DNA from 3 places in the Rahnella sp. BIGb0236 genome. Region 1 is predicted to be linked to each of the others. Evidence: predicted binding sites of a transcription regulator. Region 1 holds the regulator's gene; each other region holds the start of a gene.
What was found. The regulator Fur, encoded in region 1, represses iron uptake genes when iron is present. The targets are predictions, from matches to a motif close to ATAATAATGAGAACNACTATCAA.
Positions count from the first base shown of each region.

Region 2: EDF78_RS21700 (TonB-dependent siderophore receptor) is a predicted target of Fur. The motif match lies at 3,539-3,561, and genes of this name have one in related genera.
Region 3: EDF78_RS08055 (Nramp family divalent metal transporter) is a predicted target of Fur. The motif match lies at 2,089-2,111, and genes of this name have one in related genera.

Region 1 is NZ_SOAO01000002.1:368,447-376,519, forward strand. Features, by position in the region: gene EDF78_RS05215 (methyl-accepting chemotaxis protein) at 1-1,235, opposite strand, end outside; gene fldA (flavodoxin FldA) at 1,657-2,184, shown strand; gene fur (ferric iron uptake transcriptional regulator) at 2,498-2,953, shown strand; gene chiQ (ChiQ/YbfN family lipoprotein) at 3,084-3,419, opposite strand; gene EDF78_RS05235 (OprD family outer membrane porin) at 3,433-4,854, opposite strand; gene glnS (glutamine--tRNA ligase) at 5,276-6,946, opposite strand; gene nagE (N-acetylglucosamine-specific PTS transporter subunit IIBC) at 7,138-8,073, opposite strand, start outside.
Region 2 is NZ_SOAO01000014.1:90,878-98,950, reverse strand. Features, by position in the region: gene EDF78_RS21705 (ABC transporter substrate-binding protein) at 1-938, opposite strand, end outside; gene EDF78_RS21700 (TonB-dependent siderophore receptor) at 1,272-3,509, opposite strand; gene EDF78_RS21695 (gamma-glutamylcyclotransferase) at 3,775-4,464, opposite strand; gene chaB (putative cation transport regulator ChaB) at 4,815-5,048, opposite strand; gene chaA (sodium-potassium/proton antiporter ChaA) at 5,520-6,620, shown strand; gene phoH (phosphate starvation-inducible protein PhoH) at 6,698-7,486, opposite strand; gene EDF78_RS21675 (hypothetical protein) at 7,547-7,963, opposite strand.
Region 3 is NZ_SOAO01000003.1:251,915-259,987, forward strand. Features, by position in the region: tRNA gene EDF78_RS08040 (tRNA-Ala) at 191-266, shown strand; tRNA gene EDF78_RS08045 (tRNA-Ala) at 341-416, shown strand; gene EDF78_RS08050 (NupC/NupG family nucleoside CNT transporter) at 555-1,742, opposite strand; gene EDF78_RS08055 (Nramp family divalent metal transporter) at 2,159-3,388, shown strand; gene EDF78_RS08060 (DUF2502 domain-containing protein) at 3,464-3,901, opposite strand; gene mgrA (L-glyceraldehyde 3-phosphate reductase) at 4,061-5,050, opposite strand; gene EDF78_RS08070 (alpha-keto acid decarboxylase family protein) at 5,379-7,037, shown strand; gene EDF78_RS08075 (LysR family transcriptional regulator) at 7,026-7,913, opposite strand; gene EDF78_RS08080 (multidrug/biocide efflux PACE transporter) at 8,045-8,073, shown strand, end outside.

The sequences.
Region 1 (8,073 bases):
GCCTGCGCACTGCGCTGTGCCAGATTGCGCACTTCGCTGGCGACCACCGCAAAACCCCGTCCCTGCTCGCCCGCACGCGCGGCTTCGACCGCGGCGTTCAGCGCCAGAATGTTGGTCTGGAAAGCGATGCTGTTAATGACCGACGTGATTTCGGCAATTTTCTTCGAGCTGCCGGAGATGTCTTTCATGGTGCTGACCACATCCGCGACGATATTCCCGCCGCGCTGCGCGGTACCGGAGGCTTCAATCACCAGCTGGCTGGCGTGATGCGCGTTATCGGCATTGTGTTTCACGGTAGCGGTCAGTTCTTCCATGCTGGCGGCGGTTTCTTCCAGCGCCGAGGCCTGTTCTTCTGTACGGGAAGACAGATCGTTGTTACCGGCTGAAATCTCTGACGCGCCCTGATAAATGTGGTTGGTACAGTTACGGATGGTTTGGACGGTATTCACCAGACTCAGCTGCATTAAGTTCAGCAACGGGATCAGCTTACCGGCACAGTTTTTACCGAACTCTTCCAGATAATGCGTCAGGTCGCCGCTGGCGATCACCGCGAAATGGTCGCGGATTTGATCCAGTGGTCTCACCAGCGCCATCACCAGATAACGGTCGGTCAGGAGTAAAATCACCAGCCCGATACCAAACGCCGTCAGCAAAATCACTTTGCCGATGGAGGTCAGATGGGTCGATTGACGTTGCGCCGCATCGAAATCAACGGCGATCTGGCCGCTGACGTTTTCCATGGACGCGCCAAAGCTGCGGCTCAGCGCAGGGACGGTTGAATTGGCGAGCTGGTTATAAGTCCCGATATCCTTGCTGCTCGCGGCGGCAAATAACGGCGTGACGCCCTGGGTGATCAGGTTGTCCCAGTTAGTGCTCAGTTCCTGAACGGCGGCTTCTTCCAGACCTGGATGCGGCGCTGTTTTAAAACTGGCCAGCGCCTGCGTCAGTCCGTCGAGGGATTGTTTCGCGGTATCAAAAATTTCCGGCCCTTTTGATGGGTCGGCCTGAAGCTGTGCGACGGCGCGGCTCAGGCGCGTCACGGTACGAAAATACTGATCATTACCTTTGTTGATCAGCGCCATATTGTTGACCAGCTCGGTACTGTTTTTGGTATTTTGCGTCAGCGTGTCAAGTGAGGAGACGGTGTAAAGGGAAACACCGGCCCACATGACGCAGAAGATGCCAAGAATCGTTAATAATGCGGCCCTGATGGTGATATTTTTTAAAAACTGCACGATATGCCTCTCTCGAAACAGGACTGTTTCTGGTCTGAGGATTGACGGGGATGCGGAGAATCAAGACAGGTAACCAGCAGGCAAGTGCCCCAGGACATGTTTGAACACCTCTCCGGGCATCGATTTCTTTATTATGTTGAGATTGCTCTCGCATCATCTATCGGCGGGATGTGCTCGAAATTTAGTATTGTGTCGACTTATTTCTCAACTTTGCTTTTAACCTCAATAAGTTTGAGGTTTATTGGCGGTTTTGGAAAACACACAAAGGCGATAACACTTTAAAATATTGCCCGATAAACTTATTTCCCAGTCAAGAAGGCGGCCGGAAGCATATTCTCCGCCTCGCGAGTTTGCTATCATCTGCATTATTATTGCCTGCGATGCAGGGCACTTCATTTAGAACAAGAGGTTAGGTAATCTTATGGCCGTTGTAGGTATCTTCTTTGGATCCGATACAGGTAACACCGAAAACATCGCAAAAATGATCCAGAAGCAATTGGGTAAAGATGTTGCAGAGGTGCATGACATTGCGAAGAGCAGCAAAGAGGATCTGGAAAAATTCGATATTTTGCTGATCGGCATTCCAACCTGGTATTACGGTGAAGCGCAGTGTGACTGGGACGACTTTTTCCCAACGCTGGAAGAGATAGATTTCGAAGGTAAGTTGGTCGCGCTGTTTGGTTGTGGCGATCAGGAAGACTATGCCGAATATTTCTGCGATGCACTGGGTACCGTGCGCGACATCATTGAGCCACGCGGCGCGGTGATTGTCGGTCACTGGCCAACCGAAGGTTACCACTTCGAAGCATCCAAAGGCCTGGCAGACGATAAGCACTTCATTGGGCTGGCAATTGACGAAGACCGTCAGCCAGAACTGACCAACGAACGTGTTGATGCCTGGGTAAAACAGATCACAGAAGAACTCAGCCTTTCTGAAATTATTGGCTAAAAACCCTGTTGGCCCTGAGGATTTATTCTACAATTGAAGGGCCAAACTATTACTGAAATTAACAATTTAACTGCTACAAAATTGTAACTTTCAGTCGTATCAAGGTACACTGAGTTCATCTGTTTTTTCTATCGATCAAGTCGTTGCATTCCAAATGTGACCGGCACTTTGTGATCTTTATTAACAGGCTGTCGTTGACGAGAATTGGCACATTTGCGTTAAACGAAGAGACTATACGAATAATTTTGTGCCGCCGATGCCACAGGCTGCATGCCTCAACTTGATTAGCACATAGTAACAGGACTGAATCCGCATGACTGACAACAACACCGCACTGAAGAAAGCCGGCTTAAAAGTCACGCTTCCGCGCCTCAAAATCCTGGAAGTGCTGCAAGCGCCGGAAGGTCATCACGTTAGTGCGGAAGATCTTTACAAGCAACTGATTGATATGGGTGAAGAAATTGGCCTGGCGACGGTTTACCGCGTTCTGAACCAGTTTGACGACGCCGGTATTGTCACCCGTCATAACTTCGAAGGCGGCAAGTCCGTATTCGAACTGACCCAGCAACATCACCATGACCACCTGATCTGTCTGGATTGTGGCCGTGTGATTGAATTCCGTGACGAATATATTGAAGGTCGTCAGCGTGAGATTGCTAAGAAACATGGCATCAAACTGACCAACCACAGTCTGTATTTGTACGGCCACTGTGAAGCAGGCGACTGCCGTGAAGATGACTCTTTGCATAACGATAAACCTGCGCTGTAATCTGCACGGGCTTTGACTAAATTAACCGCTGAAAAGCGGTTTTTTTATGTCTGCAATCTGGCAGAGGGCAGAGGCAAAAAACCCCGGCAAGCCGGGGTTTTGATTTCTGCATCCGTGTTCTGGTGTTGAGTTACTTTTCCGGTGCGTTATTCGCTCTGATTTCCTGCCAGATTTTCCCGCAATCGGCGGCAAAGGCCTGACCGTTTCCGGTTTTACGGGCGGTAAGGCAGCGCTGATAATCCACCACGCGCACTGTCTCCTGTTCTGCAAATTGCTGGTGTGCTTTTTCCTGTTTCAGCTTGTTGAGCATCACCTGACAGGATGCCAGTTTGTCCGCATCGCCTTCCGCCGTATTAATACAGGTCCGGTAATCTTCCCGCGTTTTGGAGATTTCTGCCTGATCAGCGGTAGGTGCACAACCGGCCAGAAGCACGGACGACATCACAATCATCAGTAATTTATTCATCGACATAACGACCTCAGAAAATAGTGAATGGAGCGATGACAATGAATTTCACGTCTTTTTCATCCTGGAATATGTTGCCGTACCCGCCACTCCAGCTCGGAAGATCAGAGTGGTTGTCGTATTGGGTGTAATGCAGTTTGAACAGCGTCCCTTTGGCGCGCCCTTCCTGAATGGTATACAGCGCATCCAGACTCCAGGCGCTTTCTTTCAGGCGCTGGCTCTGATCGTAGGCCGCATTGGTGCTCGGTTTGGCATCCCACGCATAGACGTACGAACCACCGACCGCGAAGCCCGGCAGATCCCATTTCGCCAGATCATAAAGCACGCCGGCATACACGGCTTTCTCACCGTTGGCGTTGAAGTCAGAACGGTTATCCCACCACACGTCAAGACGACCGTTTGAAGAGGAATAGGTCGGGGTCATACGTTGCAGGAAGTAACCCTGATTCCCTTCGGCCTTCACCATCGTCCCTTCCAGACGCCAGTTAAACTGACCGGTGGTATAGCCGAAAGTCAGCGCCTGCAGCCATGCCAGTCCGTCATACAGACTGTTCGGATCATTCTTGTCACTGATGCGATCTTCTGCACCATAGAACTGATAGCTGGTGGTCAGCGGATTGCCCATCAGATCAATTTTGTAAGAGGCCTTGGCAAAGTACTGGTCAACATAACTTTCAGCCTGACCAAATGCGCCTTCCAGCACGAAATCATTTTTAAAATCGTATTTCGCCCCGACCGAGTGAAGATAAGAAACGCCGGTCTTTTTGTCATTCTGGCGGAAATCATCCATTTCCAGATGCCACGGGGATTTGTATTCGTCGGTCCACATGTAGGAGAAGCTCAACTCACCCGGATCACCGAAATCATGTTTATATCCGGCTTCCGCACCGCGATAGGTTCCCGGCATAAAGCTCCAGTGTGGCGCGATCAGCGTTTGTCCGGTGGGCTGAATGTAACCCGCATGTCCCCAGAATCCGCCGTATTTGAATTTACCGGCGGCCTTATACAGGCTGATGCCGCTTTTATCGCCGGAATAATCTTCGTCGTACGCGCGGTTGCTGTTGGAGAAGGCGATTTCGTTGGGGTGTCCGCTCTCGCTGCTTTCGGCCATTTCAATTGCCGTGAAAGCGGCGATATCAATACCAAACATGTCCCAGGCATAGCCGGAAGAAAAGTCGAGGTTCAGGTTAGCGGTAGAATGGGAAAGGTTGGTTGTATAGTCTTTGTAGCTGTCACTCGCCGGATCCATGTCCTTGCGGTCACGTTGACGCTGCCAGTAATACACGCCGCCGGTCAGCGTTGAATCATCAATAAAACCTGCCGCGTTGGCATCTTCAGCGAACATCATTCCGCCACCCAGTAAGGTGCCGGCCAGGGAATATATCGCAGGTTTCAGGTAAGCCGATCCCCTGCCCCTGTTACGGTGCTTGTGCATAGAGATTCCTCATGTTGACTAAAAAAACGAGCAAAACCCAAACGGGTATAAAAAGCGGCCGCCAGAGGCGTAACCGTATAAAACAGGTTTAGAATATTTTTCGCGACGCGAATTATCAATGAGTAATTCATCATTGATCGCCGAAATATGACAAAGTGCACATAAAGATGAAAAAGTGTTACAGAGGGTCTCAGGAAAGAATTAAAGCAGTGGATTAACTGAATAAATAACTAAAACAAGCAATTAAATAAAATAACCCTACAGTTTAAACGTTTCAGCAATACAACAGCTCGCGCTACATCGTTTAAAAAGCAAGCATAGGAAATACATTAATTCGCGACGAGAAACAAAACCCATTACGATTATCACAGGCAAAAAAAAACGCAGCCGGAGCTGCGTTTTATCATCTGACACTGAAGGCTTACACGACGGGTTTGCTTTCCCAGGTATCACGCAGGCCAACGGTACGGTTAAACACCAGATGTTCAGCGCTTGAGTAGCGGCTGTCGGCGCAGAAGTAACCTTCACGCTCGAACTGCAGGCTGATTTCAGCCTGTGCAGCCACCAGTGATGGCTCCACGAAACCGTGGGAAATCACCAGAGATTCCGGGTTGATGGTGGTCAGGAAATCTTCTGCCTGACCCGGGTTGGCGACGCTGAACAGACGGTCATACAGGCGGAACTCCGCCGGTTTGCCTTCTGACGCCGAAACCCAGTGGATCACGCCTTTCACCTTGCGGCCATCGGCAGGATCTTTGCTCAGTGTATCGATATCGTAAGAACAGAAGATCGTGGTGATATTGCCTTCTGCATCTTTCTCGATACGTTCTGCTTTGATCACATACGCATTGCGCAGACGCACTTCTTTGCCGAGCACCAGACGCTTGTATTGCTTGTTCGCTTCTTCGCGGAAATCTGCCTGATCGATATAAATCTCACGGGTAAATGGCACTTCGCGGGTGCCCATTTCCGGTTTGCTCGGGTGGTTCGGCATTTTCACCCTCTGCACGTCATCACCGGTAAAGTTTTCAATGATCACTTTAACCGGATTGATCACCGCCATGGCGCGCGGTGCGTTTTCGTTCAGATCGTCACGGATACAGGATTCCAGCGCCATCATTTCGACGTTGTTGTCTTGCTTGGTGACGCCGATACGACGGCAGAATTCACGGATAGACGCGGCGGTGTAACCACGACGACGCAGACCTGAAACGGTCGGCATACGCGGGTCGTCCCAGCCTTCCACAATCTTCTCGGTCACCAGCTGGTTCAGCTTACGCTTAGACATGATGGAGTACTCGAGATTCAGACGGGAGAACTCGTACTGACGCGGGTGGCATGGAATGGAGATGTTATCCAGAACCCAGTCGTACAGACGACGGTTGTCCTGGAATTCCAGCGTACACAGCGAATGGGTGATCCCTTCCAGCGCATCGGAAATGCAGTGGGTGAAATCGTACATCGGATAGATGCACCATTTTTTGCCGGTCTGGTGGTGTTCTGCAAACTTAATACGGTACAGAACCGGATCGCGCATCACGAAGAAAGGCGACGCCATATCGATTTTTGCACGCAGACAGGCAGCCCCTTCGGCAAATTCACCGTTACGCATTTTCTCAAACAGCGCGATGTTCTCTTCCACTGAACGGTCACGGTACGGGCTGTTTTTGCCCGGAGACGTCAGCGAGCCGCGGTATTCACGGATCTGATCCGGTGACAGTTCGTCAACGTACGCCAGACCTTTGTTGATCAGTTCCAGCGCATAAGCGTGCAGTTGATCAAAATAGTCTGAAGAGTAGTGAATATCACCGCTCCAGTCGAAACCTAACCACTGGACGTCGTGTTTGATCGACTCAACGAATTCGATGTCTTCTTTTGCCGGGTTGGTATCGTCAAAACGCAGGTTGCACTGCCCCTGATAGTCTTGCGCAATGCCGAAGTTCAGGCAGATAGATTTCGCATGACCGATATGCAGATAGCCATTTGGCTCAGGCGGGAAACGGGTATGAACGGTATTGTGTTTCCCGGTCGCCAGATCTTCATCAATAATCTGACGGATAAAATTTGTTGGGCGGGCTTCAGCCTCACTCATTGTGCAATTCCTCTACGCAACATTGACTCTACGGATAACCGCTTATGTTCCAACAAGCCACGTCGGGAAACAACCGTTAGTTGCATAAAATCGTGGTTATCTCTGTGCCGTCTGTTCTGAAACAATAAAAAACGGGAAGAGATCGCTCTCTTCCCGTCAGGGGACTTTTCAATGTCAGCCGTTCAGAGACGTTATTTGCCCTGAATGTCGAACAGCTTGCTCTGACCGGCGACCACAGAACCGCTGGCCAGCGCAGTCACACCGGTGTAATCATCAATATTGCTGACCACCACAGGGCTGATCATTGAGCGCGCGTGAGCGTTCAGGTAATCCAGATCCAGCTCGAGAACAGGCTGTCCGGCAGTGACCGTGGCCCCTTCTTCGACCAGGCGGGTAAAGCCCTGACCGTTCAGCGCAACGGTATCAATCCCCATATGCACCACGATTTCAGCACCGGAAGTGGTTTCCAGGCAGAACGCGTGATTGGTGTTGAAGATTTTCACCACGGTACCGGCAGCAGGCGCTACCACGATTTTATCCGTCGGACGAATGGCCACGCCATCACCCACCGCTTTGCTGGCAAAGGCTTCATCAGGGACCTGATCCAGCGCCACGATGTCACCGGTGACCGGCGATACCAGCGTTTCTGCCACGGTTTTCACGCTGTTGGGTACAGCCTGAGGCTTGATTTCAGACACTGGCGCAGCCGGCGTCGCAGTAGCCGCAGCAATCGGGCCTGCATTCAATGCCGTACGCATCGCACCGGCAATGATTTCAGCACGGGTACCGACAATCACCTGCACGCTTTGCTTGTTCAGGCGGATAACCCCTGAAGCACCCAGACGTTTAGCCAACCCGTCATTCACCAGCGCGGAGTCTTTCACGTTCAGGCGCAGGCGGGTGATACAGGCATCAATACCGGTGAGGTTTTCTGAACCGCCGATGGCACTGATATAACGACGTGCCAGAGCAACCGTTTCGTCGCCTTTATTGCCCGCAGATTCCACATCAACGTCATAACCGTCAGTTTCGTCACCGGCAACCGCCAGCTCACGACCCGGCGTCAGCAGGTTGAATTTCTGAATGGTGAAACGGAACACCACATAGTAAATCACGAAGAACACCAG
Region 2 (8,073 bases), on a different contig from region 1:
TGGTTGTAATCAAACAGGTAACGCGCGGCTTCCCAGAAGGCCGGATTTCCCAGCGCCGGAGAGGCTTTGGCGTTGAACTGCATGAAGTAAAGGGACGCATACGGCACCGCCAGCGGTTTCACACCTTTCTTGCCTTCGAGCGCCGCCATCTGGTCGGAACCGAGGTTACGCGCCATGTCGGCATCGCCCTGCTCGATCAGCAAACGGCGTGCCGCAGGATCCGGTACGTTTTTGATCAGAATGGTTTTCAGTTTCGGTGCGCCTTCCGGTGAGGTCGGATTGGCGGACAGGATCACCACTTCATGGGGAATGTAGTTACGGATCTGGTACGGACCGGAACCGGCAGAATGGTTGCTCAGCCACTGATGCCCCAAATCGTCAGCGGTGGCATTAGCTTTCACCAGTTTGCTGTCGACAATCGAGGATACCGGCGCAGACAGCAGGCTCAGCACGAATGACGGGCTGACATCGGCGGTCCAGCTGATTTTCACATGCTGGTCATCGACTTTGGTCAGGAATGTATCGACGTTTTTATCGGTCCAGCCCAGCTGCGTCAGAATGAAGGAAGGCTCAAGATTCAGCTTCACCACGCGCGACAGTGAGAAAATCACGTCATCGGCGGTCAGCGGATTGCCGCTGGCAAAAGTGGCTTTCGGCGACAGCGCAAACGTCAGGCTGCGGTTATCTTTACCCGCTTCCCAGGAGGCGGCCAGTGTCGGTTTTAAATCGATCGGATTATTCGGGTCAGACTGCACCAGACGCTGATAAATGTTATTGAAAGCCTGAACCGTGGTCAGTTCGAAGCCCTGCGCCGGGTCAAAACTGGAGGTGTCATCGATGGATTGCGCGATAACCAGGGTATCCGGCGGCGTGGCAGCCTGCACAGAGAAAGTAGCCGCAATAGCCGTGAACAGGACGGACGGTAATAAAGCTTTCATCAAGACAGACTCTCCAGGGTAGCGAAATTGCTATTCAAGTTAGCCCACATAATTCGAGTTGCAGTAACGCGGCAAACGAAGGGATCCCGATGAGCTTACATGAGTAAGTGATTCGGGTGACTGAGCGCAGCCAACGCATCTGCGGCTCGAAGTATGTCGGGTGAGTGAGTGTAAAGTTTCTTCAACCTACCAGAAAGTCTGATAAATACTATCGTTATGCAAATTTTGCATAACGTTATCTGATTGGTTATTAAAGCGTCGGAATGCGGGCTGGCGGGGAATTGTTACTGTACAAATGCGAACGCCTCCCCGGTGAGGAGGAGGCGTAAATCATCAGAAATCGTAGGTGGCGGAAAGTTTAAATTCGCGCGGATCGCCCTGGGTCAGATAACCCCCTGTGGCCGATGCCCAGTATTTCTCGTTGGTGACGTTTTCCAGATTTGCACGCCAGGTCAGGGTGTTCTGCCCTACCGGCATCGCGTAGCGCAGGCCGAGATCCAGACGTGTCCAGCCGTCCACTTTCAGCTTGTTCGCTTCGTCAGCATACTGCGAGCCGGAGCGGATCACTTTACCGGTGGCGGTGACACCGCTGCCACCGGGAATATCCCATTCGCCGCCCACTACCCACTGGTAATCCGGCACGCCAACGGCGTCGTTGCCGTCATAGGCTCCGCCCTGCGTTTTGGTCATTTCCGGGTTCATCCAGGTGATGCTGCTGTTAAGGCGCACGCCGGTGACCGGTTCGCCGAAGACATTCAGCTCAATCCCGCGGTTACGCACTTCGCCATAGTTACCGTAGGTATAACCGTCGCCTGTGGCACGGTACATGCCGATCGGCTTTTTGATCTCATACAGCGCCAGTGAACCGGCAACGCGACCGAAATCCGCTTTAACGCCCACTTCGTTTTGTTTGGAGGTTTCGATACCGGTGACCTGTCCGCCGTTACTGACCACCAGACCGTTGTAAGTCGTACCGGCCGTTTCACCTGCCTGCAACGCTTCAATGTGGTTGGCGTAGAAGGAGTAGTGTTCCCACGGTTTCACCACCAGACCAAACGCCGGAGTAACTTTCATTTCGTCGAACGAGGTGTTTTCAGAGCCGTCGTAGTTGTAGTTTTTGACCACAACATTCTGACGACGCAGACCGGCGATAAATTGCAGACGGTCGTCGAGCACGGACATGGTGTCGGAAAGTGAAACGCCATAGCTACGGGTACGGTTGCGCACCGCAGGATCGCTCATATCGCCGCCGCTGTAGAGATTGGTCAGCGGTTCATCCACATGGGAAGGATCGTAAATATTGGTATTAATGGAAGCCGCGGTCATGGTGTACGCGGTTTTGTATTTACGGTAAAGCGTCGACATGCCGAGGTTGATACTGTGGTTAACAAAACCGGTATCAAATTTGCCGCGTACGCCCGCCTGAGAGGAGAAGCTGTCCGCAAAATAAGGCACGGTCATGCGGCTCATTGTGGCGTTACCGTCGTTGTCCTGCAGGGTCGGCGAGCTGTATTTACCAAATTCATGCGTATGGTTAGCACCGGCGGCGGCATATACCGTCCAGTTGTCGGCCACATCGTATTCGCCTTTCAGCATGCCGAACTCGTTTTCCATATCGGTCGATGCGTATTTCTGACCGTAGTTGCCGGTCGCAGAAGGCACATCAGGAATTTTGCTCGCGTTACCCAGATACACCACCGGACGGCCACCGTGCACCGTCGTTTTGCTCATCCCGAAATCCAGAGATGAACGGAAGCGATCGCCACGGTAGTCAAGGCCGATGGATCCCAGCGTCAGACGGCGTTTTTCATCATCAATCGCCGTTTCACCTTCGCGGTGAACAGCATTGACGCGCACGCCCCACTGGTTGTTGTCACCAAAACGACGCCCCACATCCACCGCGCCGCCGACCTGCGAAGAAGAGGTGTAATCCACGCTCACGCGGTTAATCGGGGTATCGGTGGCACGTTTTGGCTCGATATTGACGTTGCCGCCCACGCCGGTGCCGCCTGGCGGTACACCGTTGAGGAAGGCGCTTGAACCTTTCAGTAATTCAACACGATCAGCGAATTCGGTCGGTAACAGCTGACGCGGCAGCACACCGTACAATCCGCCGTAAGAGATATCGTCGCCGGAAAGCTCAAAGCCGCGCACCACGAACGTTTCTGAATAGTTGCCGTAGCCGTAACCGGTCTGCACCGAGGCGTCATTATTCAGCACGTCGCCCAGCGTACGGGTTTGCTGATCCTGCATCAGTTTGTCGGTGAAGCTCACGACGCTGAACGGCACATTCATCGCGTCCTGTTCACCGAGGATCCCCAGACGTCCGCCGTTGGCGATTTGTCCGTCCAGATACGCCGGTACCGTGTCGTTGCCGCCAGATTTAAAAGTCTGTGGCGCGGCTTCAATGGTGATGGTGTCGCCGGTTTTAGCAGTGGACGCGGTGGTTTGTGGTGTGGGGGTTGCCGCGATGGCCGGTAACGCTAACCCGCTCAGCGCGGCAGAAATCACCACCGGCAAGACTTTACGGGCAAAGGCTGGAGTGTGAAGGATTTCACTTTTGGTGCGCATGGTAATTCCCTGAAAAAGTTCAATCGTGAATGGTAATAATTATCATAACGATTCGAATTATGCTGATTGACAGAGCAAATGCAATCAACTTTTCAGGGATAACGTCAGGGTAAACAGGATGTTAATGCGGATATTTTATAAGGATTAGGAATTTTATTATTGGAAGGGATTCTAATTAATTGAATTCAGAGAAATATCACGCGGGAGGATGAATCAGCAGGCTGCCCGCCAGTGACGCTCAGCCTGAAATAGCGGTTCAGATTTTTTAACTCAGGCCCGGCACATCAAAGCCCGGAGAAACAGAAAGCAGCATTCTCACCTGCTTGACCAGCTCACTCATGCAGTCGTCACGCATGCCGTAGCTGTTCAGCTCTTTTTCCAGCGCAAACAGGTACTGCGCGTTGGTGCCAAGCGGGCCGCTGGCCTGCGCAATCAGAGGCGCAATGACCTGATAATCGGTATCCGCCTCATACTGCGGATGGGACGCATCCATGATAAATACCAGCGCCGTGACTTTGCGGCCATCATCAAGATCCAGTTCGCACCAGGTCGGCCGGTAACAGCCGGTCAGCATTTCGCGCTTCCACAGCAGTTCGAGTTCTTCGAGGAGTTTGTCTTCCGGCAGGCGGAATGCCAGCCCGGTGGTCTGTCCGCCATCGCGCAGCGCCAGCATACGCCCCGGTTGCGCGTGGGTACCGCGCCCGGACGTCAGACGTAAACAGAAAGCACGGTGATAACCATGAAGCGTGGCGGGACGCGCCTCTTCAGAATCAAAAACCGGGTTCCACATCAGTGAACCGTAACCAAAAATCCACACCGGACTGTTATCCGGGCGACGCGCCAGCGTACAACCTAATGAAGCCGCGCGTTGTTCAGGGGTCAGTAGCATCGATTCATCAATGCTGCCGAATGCTGTTTTGCAATCTGCGTTACGCAGGAAATCTCGAGTTAACATTCATTCCCCCTTCGGTACGACGTACTTTTGAACATGCCATGCTGTTAACGCTGTGTTCTCCGTTATCGTGGGTCGTGGTTTTGAGATATATCGGACAATTTTCGCCTCTGCTTGAGGGGGCGCGCAGGTTTATTAAGAAATTTAGTATCACCCTGCTTGCTGAAACCTTATTCGTTTCTTACGTTGCAATCAAGGTTGAGAGGGATCACAAAACGAAAATAAAGTGATTATTTTATGAACATTGTATGAATGTTGACATTTTGAGGGGGATAAGACAAAAAACAGGAAACCAAAGCGTGCGGCGTGAGAAAGATCGGCAGGCCGGGATTTCCCCTCACCTGCCGTCAACATCAGGATTTTTTAGGATGCCACTTGTCATCATCCCCTTTTTTGTACCCATGCTTCACCGCCGCCCAGGCCACTTTGTGGGCGGTTTCTTCACGGGAACTGTCACCCTGACGGTCTTTGGATTTAGCGTATTCATCCCACGCACTGTTGAACGCTTCCTTATAGATGTCCTGCGCATGGGCGGGCAGCACATTGCGGACGGAATCAGGCAACGCTGAGCGATTCTGATAAGGCATAGTGATCTCCTTTTTCATGACGTTCATGATCGTTACATTCTTTATGTGCTGAGTCTGAGCACAACATTAAGTCTAGCTGCTACCCTCAGAGGATCCTGCCAGATTATTCTTGTTATCAGGTACCTGAACGCCCTTTTTCGCCCTGAGATTGTGCGGGTATAGGGGGTATTTACATAAATTGACGCATAGCCGCCATAAACTCATCATGAATGATCAGTGCATTGTTTTTAAATGACTTATTTTCTTAACATGAAAAATTAGCACGCCACTTATCATGGTTTAAAGCAAATTATGCATCATTAAATGATGGCTATGTGGCGATTTTGTTCCTAACCCTGATTTTATTCTGTTAATAGATTAATTTATCTACTATACTTAACGGGTTAGACTTTTATGCTGCTATGCATTTTGCTGACAACTGACAGACAGGCGGTTGTTATTACGTGAGCGTTTATAAGGAGAATAATCATCATGGTGTCTTCACAGGAACATCCAAAAATCAAAACCCGCCATCAGGAATATTCCCTGATTTTTCCCATTGCAGCACTTATCGTTCTCGTCCTCTGGGGCAACAGCAGTAATTTTGGCGCTGTTGTCGGCATCAATTTAATCGCGCTGGTCGGTATCCTCGCCAGCGCGTTCAGCGTAGTCCGTCATGCAGACGTACTGGCACACCGTTTGGGCGAACCCTACGGGTCACTTATTCTCAGCCTTTCCGTGGTAATCCTCGAAGTCAGCCTGATTTCCGCCCTGATGGCGACGGGTGATGCCGCACCGGCGCTGATGCGTGACACATTATTTTCGATCATTATGATTGTGACGGCCGGTCTGGTGGGCGTCGCCCTGCTGCTTGGCGGGCGCAAATTTGCGACGCAGTATGTCAATCTCGGCGGCATCAAACAGTATCTGATGGCGATTTTCCCGCTGGCGGTGATCGTGCTGGTACTGCCTGCCGCATTGCCTGCCGGTAATTTCTCGACGACGCAGGCGCTGTTTGTCGCAATGATTTCAGCCGCCATGTACGGCGTATTCCTGCTGATCCAGACCAAAACCCATCAGAGCCTGTTTATCTACGAGCATGAAGATGAAGGCGAAGAAGACGGCCACGGTAAGCCCTCGTCCAAAAGCAATCTGACACATACCTTGTGGCTGATCGTCCACCTGGTGCTGGTGATCGCGGTGACCAAGTTCAACGCCAATCCGCTGGAAAGCCTGCTGACGGAACTGAACGCGCCTGCACAATTCACCGGCTTCCTGGTCGCGTTACTTATTCTTTCACCGGAAGGTCTGGGCGCCCTGAAAGCAGTACTGAAGAATCAGGTACAGCGTGCGATGAATTTATTCTTCGGCTCCGTGCTGGCGACTATTTCACTGACCGTTCCGGCCGTGACCGTGATCGCCACCCTGACCGGTCAGAACCTGATTTTCAGCCTGGATCCGGCAAACATTGTGGTGATGCTCGCGGTACTGATTTTGTGTCAGATTTCGTTCTCGACCGGCCGTACCAATGTACTGAACGGGACTGCGCATCTGGCGTTGTTCTGCGCGTATATGATGTTAATTATGTTGTAACGCCCTCGCCTTCCCCGTGAGGGGCACAAACAATAAAGGCCGCTCATTTGAGCGGCCTTTTGCATTGTGATGACGGTTTATGAATACGCGTTCAACGTTCTCTGGCACAGCTCGGAACGGACGCAATCCTGCTTATCAAACTTAATGATGCCGACCATCTCGTCTTCTTCGAAGCGGGAAAGTGCATCGCTGAGCCCCGATACTACGCCGCGTGGTAAATCGCACTGGGTAATATCACCGTTAACAATGACCGTCACATTTTCACCGAGACGGGTCAGGAACATTTTCATCTGGCTGGCCGTGACGTTCTGGGCTTCGTCCAGAATCACCACCGCATTTTCGAAAGTGCGTCCGCGCATATAGGCGAATGGCGCAATTTCTACTTTCCCTATTTCCGGTCGTAAGCAATATTGCAGGAATGATGAACCCAGACGACGTAATAAAATGTCGTAGACCGGTCGGAAATAAGGCGCGAACTTCTCAGAAATATCACCGGGCAGGAAACCGAGATCTTCATCGGCTTGCAATACCGGGCGTGTCACAATAATTCTGTCGATTTCTTTGTGAATTAATGCCTCTGCCGCTTTCGCAGCGCTGATAAATGTTTTGCCGCAGCCTGCTTCGCCGGTAGCAAAAATTAACTGCTTATTCTCTATGGCTGATAAGTAATGACCTTGAGCTTCAGTACGCGCTTCGATGACGGACGTATCGCGACTGTCGCGAGCCATGCCGATCGATTCCAAACCGCCCATCTGTACTAATGACGTCACAGATTCTTCCTCACGCTGGCGGTGACTGCGTGAATCATTACGAATAACACGTTTTGCTTCACGACGAGCTTTGATCACTGCTTTCTGTCTTCCCATAGTGGCACCTTACAGTTTGATTCACTTAACGCTAAGGCATAATGCCCGCACGGTTATGTTTCACTCACAAATGAGGTTTTGGTCTCCTTTTAGACCAAGTGAAGCCAATGAATAACGTGAAGAGGAAAAGAAACCAAAAAGATTAACCGGTAATTTTTTGGCTGTTTTCTGTTCACGAGGAGGCATTGCCAATATCGTCAATAATGACAAACCGCTGACCCATATAATGAAATTTCCAGAATAAAAGCCAATGATATTCACATCATTTTCATAAACATTTAAGGGGTCAGTTAAAGAACAGGGTAGAGGTTGTGTGGATGAGAAATGTTGTAAAAAGCGGCAGGGAAATGCTGAAAGTAAAAGTGGATATAACAGAGAGTCGGAGGCCTTATCCTCGTTTGCATTTAAGCGACGACAACGAGTAAATGCGTGAAGCATGTTATTTTCTGTCAACAGCCCAAACAAGGACTTTACCATTCGCGCTCCCCGCAGTGTTATTAACGGCACCTGCCGTACACCTCGTGAAAACTACCGCTTATAAATGTCAGTATAATGACAGCTGAAACATTTGCGTTACCAAAATGTAA
Region 3 (8,073 bases), on a different contig from region 1:
GCCTGGCGGGCAAATTGTAAAACAAAGCGTCTGTCTGAAAATTTCCCTGAAGGCAGGGGGTTTTTTCCTGTGAAATGGGAGATTTGGCGGCTTTTTCAGCGCTTGAATTGATAAACGGATTTAGCCGTTGACAGGGGTAGCGACGTTTCATATTATGCGCCCCGTTCACCCGTTTTTGCGGGCATGAATTGGGGGTATAGCTCAGCTGGGAGAGCGCTTGCATGGCATGCAAGAGGTCAGCGGTTCGATCCCGCTTATCTCCACCAACTTCCTTTCCAGAGTAAGTTGGCTGTTTCCTTACCAGAGGAAACAAAAGCAGTAAATGTGTACGACCTCGTGTGGGGGTATAGCTCAGCTGGGAGAGCGCTTGCATGGCATGCAAGAGGTCAGCGGTTCGATCCCGCTTATCTCCACCAAATATTAAAGAAACCCGCTTCGGCGGGTTTTTTGCTTTCTGCGTTCCGGTGATTTCATCACGTTTTGTTTAACCCTGAATTACCGACATAAAAAAACCCGCCGAAGCGGGTTTCTCTGTCTTTCAGTCGTTTGCTAACTTACGCCAGTACCAGACCCGCGATAGAAGCAGACAACACGCTGACCAGCGTTGAGCCGTACAGCAGTTTCAGGCCGAAGCGGGAAACCACGTTGCCCTGATGCTCGTTCAGGCCCTTGATCGCGCCGGCAACGATACCGATGGAAGAGAAGTTCGCGAAAGACACCAGGAACACGGACAGGATGCCCACGCCGCGTGGTGACAGTTCGGTCGCGACTTTCTGCAGATCCAACATCGCAACAAATTCATTGGAAACCAGTTTGGTTGCCATGATGCTGCCTACCTGCAAGGCTTCGTGACTTGGTACGCCCATCATCCATGCAAATGGATAGAAGACATAACCCAGCACGCCCTGGAAGGTGATACCGAATACCACGTCGAACAACGCATTCAGGCAGGAAATCAGTGCGATGAAACCAATCAACATGGCTGCAACGATGATAGCCACTTTGAAACCGGCCAGGATGTATTCACCCAGCATTTCAAAGAAGCTCTGACCCTGATGCGTGTTACCGATTTGCAGGTCTTCTTCTGAATCAACTTTATAAGGGTTGATCAACGACAGTACGATGAAGGTACTGAACATGTTGAGCACCAGCGCAGCAACAACAAAGCGCGGTTCCAGCATGGTCATGTACGCACCCACAATCGACATAGACACGGTCGACATGGCGGTGGCTGCCATGGTGTACATACGTTTTTCAGACATTTTGCTCAGAATATCTTTATACGCGATAAAGTTTTCTGACTGACCCAAAATCAGGGAGCTGATGGCGTTGAAAGATTCCAGTTTTCCCATGCCATTGATTTTCGACAGTACCGTACCAATGATACGGATGACGAAAGGCAGAACACGAATGTGCTGTAAAATACCAATCAGTGCGGAAATAAACACGATCGGACACAAGACCTTCAAGAAGAAGAACGCTAATCCTTTATCGCTCATGCCTCCAAATACGAAGCCGGTCCCTTCCGCAGCGAATCCTAATAATTTCTCAAACAAGTCTGAGAAGCCTTTCACAAAACCTAAACCAACAGAGGAGTTCAGGAAGAAATAGGCTAACAAGACTTCGATGACCAACAGCTGAACGATGAAACGTAAACGGATATTTTTCCGGTCACGGCTCACCAGTAAAGCGAGTGCAGCGACAACGGCCAACGCTAATACAAAGTGCAATATTCGGGACATGGGTGCTCCAAATTAGAGGCAGGCTATATTTCGACGGACATTTTATGTAACGCGTACATTTAAAACGTGAAGTCGATTGCAAATATAGAAATTACAGACACGAATTGCAACAAATCGCGGCTCATCACACAAAAAATCAAGATGTTAATAAAACTAAGCACAATTAGCATTCCTGTGCTAGTTTTATCATGTGCCGTAATGCGTTCTGAATCTGGCCCGTTAATGTCTGTTTTAGGAAAGTGCCCTGCGTCTGGCTTTCTGAAGTCGGGTGAGCGAATCACCTCTCAGTTATTACCTTCTCGCTTACCGCTGCTGCCTATCAGAGTAATTACTCAGATCATTCTAAATGCACTTGATAATCATTATCAATTAGATATGATTGATGTAAGCGTAATAATTGTAAGGGTAAACTAACTATGCTGAACAGCCGGGCCGAATCCTCAGGCCGCGCGTCCAGAAAGATGAAGCTTTCACTGATGGGACCGGCCTTTATTGCCGCCATCGGTTATATCGATCCGGGCAACTTTGCGACTAACATTCAGGCCGGTGCCTCCTATGGCTATCAGTTGCTGTGGGTGGTGGTGTGGGCCAACGTCATGGCGATGTTGATCCAGCTGCTGTCTGCCAAGCTCGGTATTGCCACCGGTAAAAACCTGGCTGAACATATCCGCGACCGTTTTCCGCGCCCGGCCGTCTGGGCCTACTGGGTGCAGGCGGAAATCATCGCGATGGCGACCGATCTCGCTGAGTTTATTGGCGCGGCGATCGGCTTCAAATTGCTTCTCGGGGTCTCGCTGCTGCAAGGCGCGGTGCTCACCGGGATTGCCACCTTTATTATCCTCGGGCTGCAAAAGCGCGGACAAAAGCCGCTGGAACTGGTGATCGCCGGTTTACTGCTGTTTGTCGCGGCGGCTTATATTGTCGAACTGTTTTTCTCGCAGCCAAGCATGCTGGCGCTGGGCAAAGGGATGTTGATCCCTGCGCTGCCTACCGCCGATTCAGTGTATCTGGCGGCCGGGGTTCTCGGCGCGACCATCATGCCGCACGTCATTTACCTGCACTCTTCGCTGACCCAGCGGGGCGGGAAGGCGTCGAAAGAGCAACGTTATTCTGCCACTAAACTGGATGTGGGCATTGCCATGACCATTGCCGGTTTCGTGAATCTGGCGATGATGGCGACGGCTGCGGCGGCGTTCCATTTCAGCGGACACAGCGGCATCAGCGAGCTGGATGAAGCCTATCTGACCCTGCAACCGTTACTCGGCCACGCGGCTGCGACCACTTTTGGTCTGAGTCTGGTGGCGGCGGGGCTATCGTCGACAGTGGTTGGCACGCTGGCCGGTCAGGTGGTGATGCAAGGCTTTGTGAAATTCTACATTCCGCTGTGGGTCCGCCGTACGGTGACCATGATGCCTTCCTTTATTGTGATCCTTATGGGGCTGGATGCCACGCGCATTCTGGTGATGAGTCAGGTGTTGCTGAGCTTCGGCATCGCCCTGGCATTGCTGCCGCTGCTGGCTTTCACCGGTAACCGCAGCCTGATGGGCGATATGGTGAATACCAAAACCGTTCAGTGGGCAGGGCGCATCATCGTGCTGATTGTCGTCAGCCTTAACCTTTATCTGTTGCTCGGCATGCTGAAATAGCGCCCGGACACACGTCAGGCAATAAAAAACGGGACAGCGCAAACTGTCCCGTTTTTGTTTCTGTTATTCCGTCTTTCAGTGGCGATGATCGCCGTGACCGCCACGGTGATCGTCGTGGCCGCGTCCTTTGTCGTGTCCGTGACCGCGATCCGGCCCGTGTCCGCGCCCGTGGTCATAATGCGGACGCCCGTGGTCGCCATGATAATAATGCGGCGGTGGCATCGGACGGCGTGGCGGATGGCGTTCATTCCACCAGCCATGGTCGCGCCAGCGATAACCATCCCAGTAATAGCCGCGCGGGCTGCGTGCGCCGTAATGATGGCCGCGGTAGCCGTTCCACCAGCTCGGGTTACGCCAGTCGTAACCGTCCCAGTAATAACCGCGGTTATCCCGGTCACCGATATTGATAGAAAGGCCCGGCGTATTCAGGCTGAAGCTGCTGGCCTGCACGGCAGGCGCCGCCGCAGGGAGCAGGGCAAAGAACAATGTTGCGAACAGTACAGGCTTTAACATGAGTGGCCCCAGATTCCTTATAATTTATGCTGACAGTTATAAGGGGAAGAAGGGTGTTGTACTATTGCTTACAATCCTGTTTTGAATGATTTACGCGCCTTAACGGAAAGCTTACACAGTCTCCACAAAGGCGCGTTTTTTATACCGAAGGGTAACCGCTTACACTAAAATACCTTCAATTGACGCCAGTTCTTCCGCGCTGAAATGACGGTTAGCGACCATGCCCACGGCGTCATCAATCTGGCTGGTTTTACTGGCCCCGATCAGCACGGACGTCACGCGGTCGCCGCGCAATACCCAGGCCAGCGCCATCTGTGACAGCTTCTGACCGCGCGCCTGCGCAATCTCATTCAGCTTACGCACTTTCGCCAGTTTTTCTTCCGTCAGCTGGTCAGCGGTCAGGAATTTACTGCCGCTGGCCGCACGGGAATCTTCCGGAATACCCGCCAGATAACGATCCGTCAGCACGCCGCCCGCCAGCGGTGAGAAGGCAATCGAACCGACGCCATTATCCGCCAGCGTATCCAGCAGATCTGCTTCGACCCAGCGTTCGAACATGGAGTATTTCGGCTGATGGATCAGGCAGGGTGTGCCGAGCTGTTGCAAAATCTCAAACGCTTTCCGGGCGCGTTCTGCCGGATAGTTCGACAGCCCGACGTACAGCGCCTTGCCCTGACGCACAATCAGATCCAGCGCTGCCATGGTTTCTTCCAGTGGCGTGTCAGGATCAGGACGGTGATGATAGAAAATATCTACGTACTCCAGACCCATGCGTTTCAGGCTCTGATTCAGGCTGGCGACCAGATATTTTTTCGAACCCCAGTCTCCGTAAGGGCCGTCCCACATGGTGTAACCGGCCTTGGAGGAGATGATCAGTTCATCGCGGTAAGGCAATAAATCTTCCTGCAGGATGCGGCCGAAATGCTGTTCCGCTGAACCCGGAGGCGGGCCGTAATTGTTGGCTAAATCGAAGTGAGTGATCCCGTGGTCGAAAGCATGGCGGATCAGTTTACGGCCATTATCAAAATGGGCGTTATCGCCGAAGTTATGCCACAGGCCAAGGGAAACGGCGGGCAGTTTCAGGCCGCTCTGACCACAGCGACGGTATTCCATATTCTCATAACGCGTTGGACTGGCTTGATACACCATGTGAGTCCTTATAATAATTTCAGAAGTGAACAGAAGGTTAACAATGTCATAAAAAAACGAATTTAGTGTATGCGCTTTCACAAGCATTTCCAGCTATTCAGATCACATCCGGAACAATCCTTAAGCTTATGGCGATTGATAACCGTGACTATTCTTCCTGCGTATTACCTTTACTACTCACTGTTCTTCCCTGCGTTAATGCAGTGCAGGGCTGTAACTCTGCGTTTCCATCACCTGTTTCGGATAATAAATACCTTAATTCCCGAAGTAGAGTAATACTTCAGTTAGTGGGATTAACTGTTTACTTTATTTTTAACAGAGGATCGTCATGGATAATGAATATACCGTAGGTGACTATCTCTTAGACCGCTTGTCATTCAGCGGGATCTCCGAGTTGTTTGGCGTGCCGGGCGACTACAATCTCAAATTCCTCGACAGTGTGATGAATCATCAGCAAATCACCTGGATCGGCTGCACGAATGAATTGAATGCTGCTTATGGCGCTGACGGCTATGCGCGCACGAAAGGCATTGCGGCATTATTGACGACCTTTGGTGTCGGCGAATTAAGTGCGCTGAACGGCATAGCAGGCAGTTATGCCGAATATGTCCCGGTGGTGCATATCGTCGGCGCGCCGCCGCTTTCGGCACAGCGCAAAGGCGAGTTGCTGCATCACACGCTGGGCGACGGCGACTTCAGTCATTTCATGCGCATGTCACAGCCGGTCAGCGTGGCGCAGGCGACACTAACGCCGGAAAACGCCCTCGCCGAAATTGACCGCGTCATTGAAGAGGTGATGTACCACTCGCGTCCCGGTTATCTGCTGTTACCCAGTGATGTCGCCGCGCTGCCGGTCAGCACCAGAGCGCATGCCTTGCCTGCCCGCCAGCCGCCGTTCTCGCCTTCCTCTCTTGAAGCTTTTGTGGCTGCCGCCGAAAACCTGCTGCGCGACGCAACGCGTGTTTCCGTGCTGGCGGATTTTCTGGCCGACCGGTTCAGGGTAAAAGACGCGCTGGAACAATGGATGGAAGCGGTACCGCTGGCGCATGCCACCCTGCTGATGGGTAAAGGCTTGTTCAACGAACAGCAGGCGCATTTTGCCGGGACTTACTCGGGCGCAGCCAGCGCAGCGTCGACCAGAGAGGCGATTGAAGGGGCGGATGTGGTGATAACCGTCGGGGTGAAATTCACCGACACCATTACCGCCGGTTTTACCCAGCAGCTTCCCGCCGGGAAATGCATCGACCTGCAGCCGTTTTTTGCCCGCGTGGGCGATCAGATTTTCCACCAGTTGCCGATGGAGAAAACCGTCAGCGTGCTGCATCGCCTGACTGCTGAACTGGCTTCCGGCCGGGTACCCTACAGGGTGAAACGCAACACCCTGCCGTTATCGCATGATCAACTGCTGGGACAGTACGCCTTCTGGCAGCAAATTCAGGATTTCCTGCAACCGGGCGATGTGCTGGTCGCCGAACAGGGCACGGCCTGTTTCGGGGCGGCGGCGCTGAATCTGCCGCAGGATTGTCAGTTTGTCGTACAGCCGCTCTGGGGATCGATCGGGTTTACGTTGCCTGCCGCCTTCGGGGTACAGATTGCCGTGCCGGATCGCCGCGTGGTGCTGCTGATCGGCGACGGCTCCGCACAGCTGACATTACAGGGGCTGGGTGCTGCGATCCGCTACGGTCTGCCACCGATTATTTTTGTGATCAATAACGACGGCTATACCGTTGAACGGGCGATCCACGGCGAAACCCAGCGCTATAACGACATTGCGCAGTGGAACTGGACGCAATTCCCGGCGGCGTTTGGCGGCAAGGAAGTGTTCAGCGCGCGGGCGGATTCCCCGCAGGGGCTGAAAGAAGCGATTGAAAAGGCCACCGCACAACGTCAGATGGCCTGGATAGAAGTGGTTTTGCCGAAGATGGATATTCCCGAACTGCTCAGTTCCGTCACCAAATCGCTGGCGAAGCGAAACTCAGGGCAATAAACCGGTTTCCGGTGACGGCGGATCAAGCAGCTGGTCGAGGAACCAGCACCCCGCCGGACCCGGCTGATTATTTTTACTCCACACCGCATCCACCGAAATCTGCTTCGGCCAGCCGCGCAACGGCAGGCTGACCAGTATGTCATGGCCGAATTGCTGCACCAGCCAGTGCGGCAGCGTCGCCCAGCCAAACCCCTGTTCCGCCATTTCCAGCAACATCAGATAACTGGGCGCAGACCAGATCTGCCCCAACGCCCGTGGCATCTCGCGGCGGCTGTAAGGTTGCAGGCAAAGCTGGCGGAAGGTGTGTAACTGCTCCGGTTGCAGATTGCTGATGTTCGCCAGCGGATGCTCACGGCTGCAAAATACCGACATATCAGTTTGTTCGGGCAGCCGCGCCACGCCAATATCCGGCGGATAATGATCCTGCACTTCCACCAGGCCGATATGCGCGCGGCCGGACTGCAACAGGTCAATCACATCCTGATCTTCGGCGATCTGGCATTCGAATTCGATATCCGGATAACGTTGCTCAAAACGGCGCAGCAACGCCTCGTGGTGGGTCGGCTGATACGTATCGGAGAGCACGAACGTCAGGCGGGTTTCCACCTGCGTGGAGAGCCGCACCGCCAGTTCATCGAGCCGTTCGCTGGCGGCCAGAATCGCCTGAACGTGGCTCAGCACGCGCTGCCCGGCAGGCGTCAGCACCGGCTGGCGGCTCTGGCGGTCAAACAGCGTCACGCCTAAATCCACTTCCAGATTGGCGATGGCGGTGCTGACGGTGGACTGACTTTTGCGCAGCTTGCGCGCAGCGGCGGAAAACGACCCCGCATCGGCGGCTTCGACAAAGGCCATCAGGGCTTCGGGGGAATAGCGCATGTTAAGATCCTCAGACTTCAATCCATCTATTTTATCGATACTTTCTATCTTTTACCTATCTCATTTAGTGATGATAATGCCCGCCTGTGACAAACGTCACCTTTCACTTTTCAGGAATCAGGCAGGTTTTTATGTCTAAGCAAACTCGGAACAGCACTCA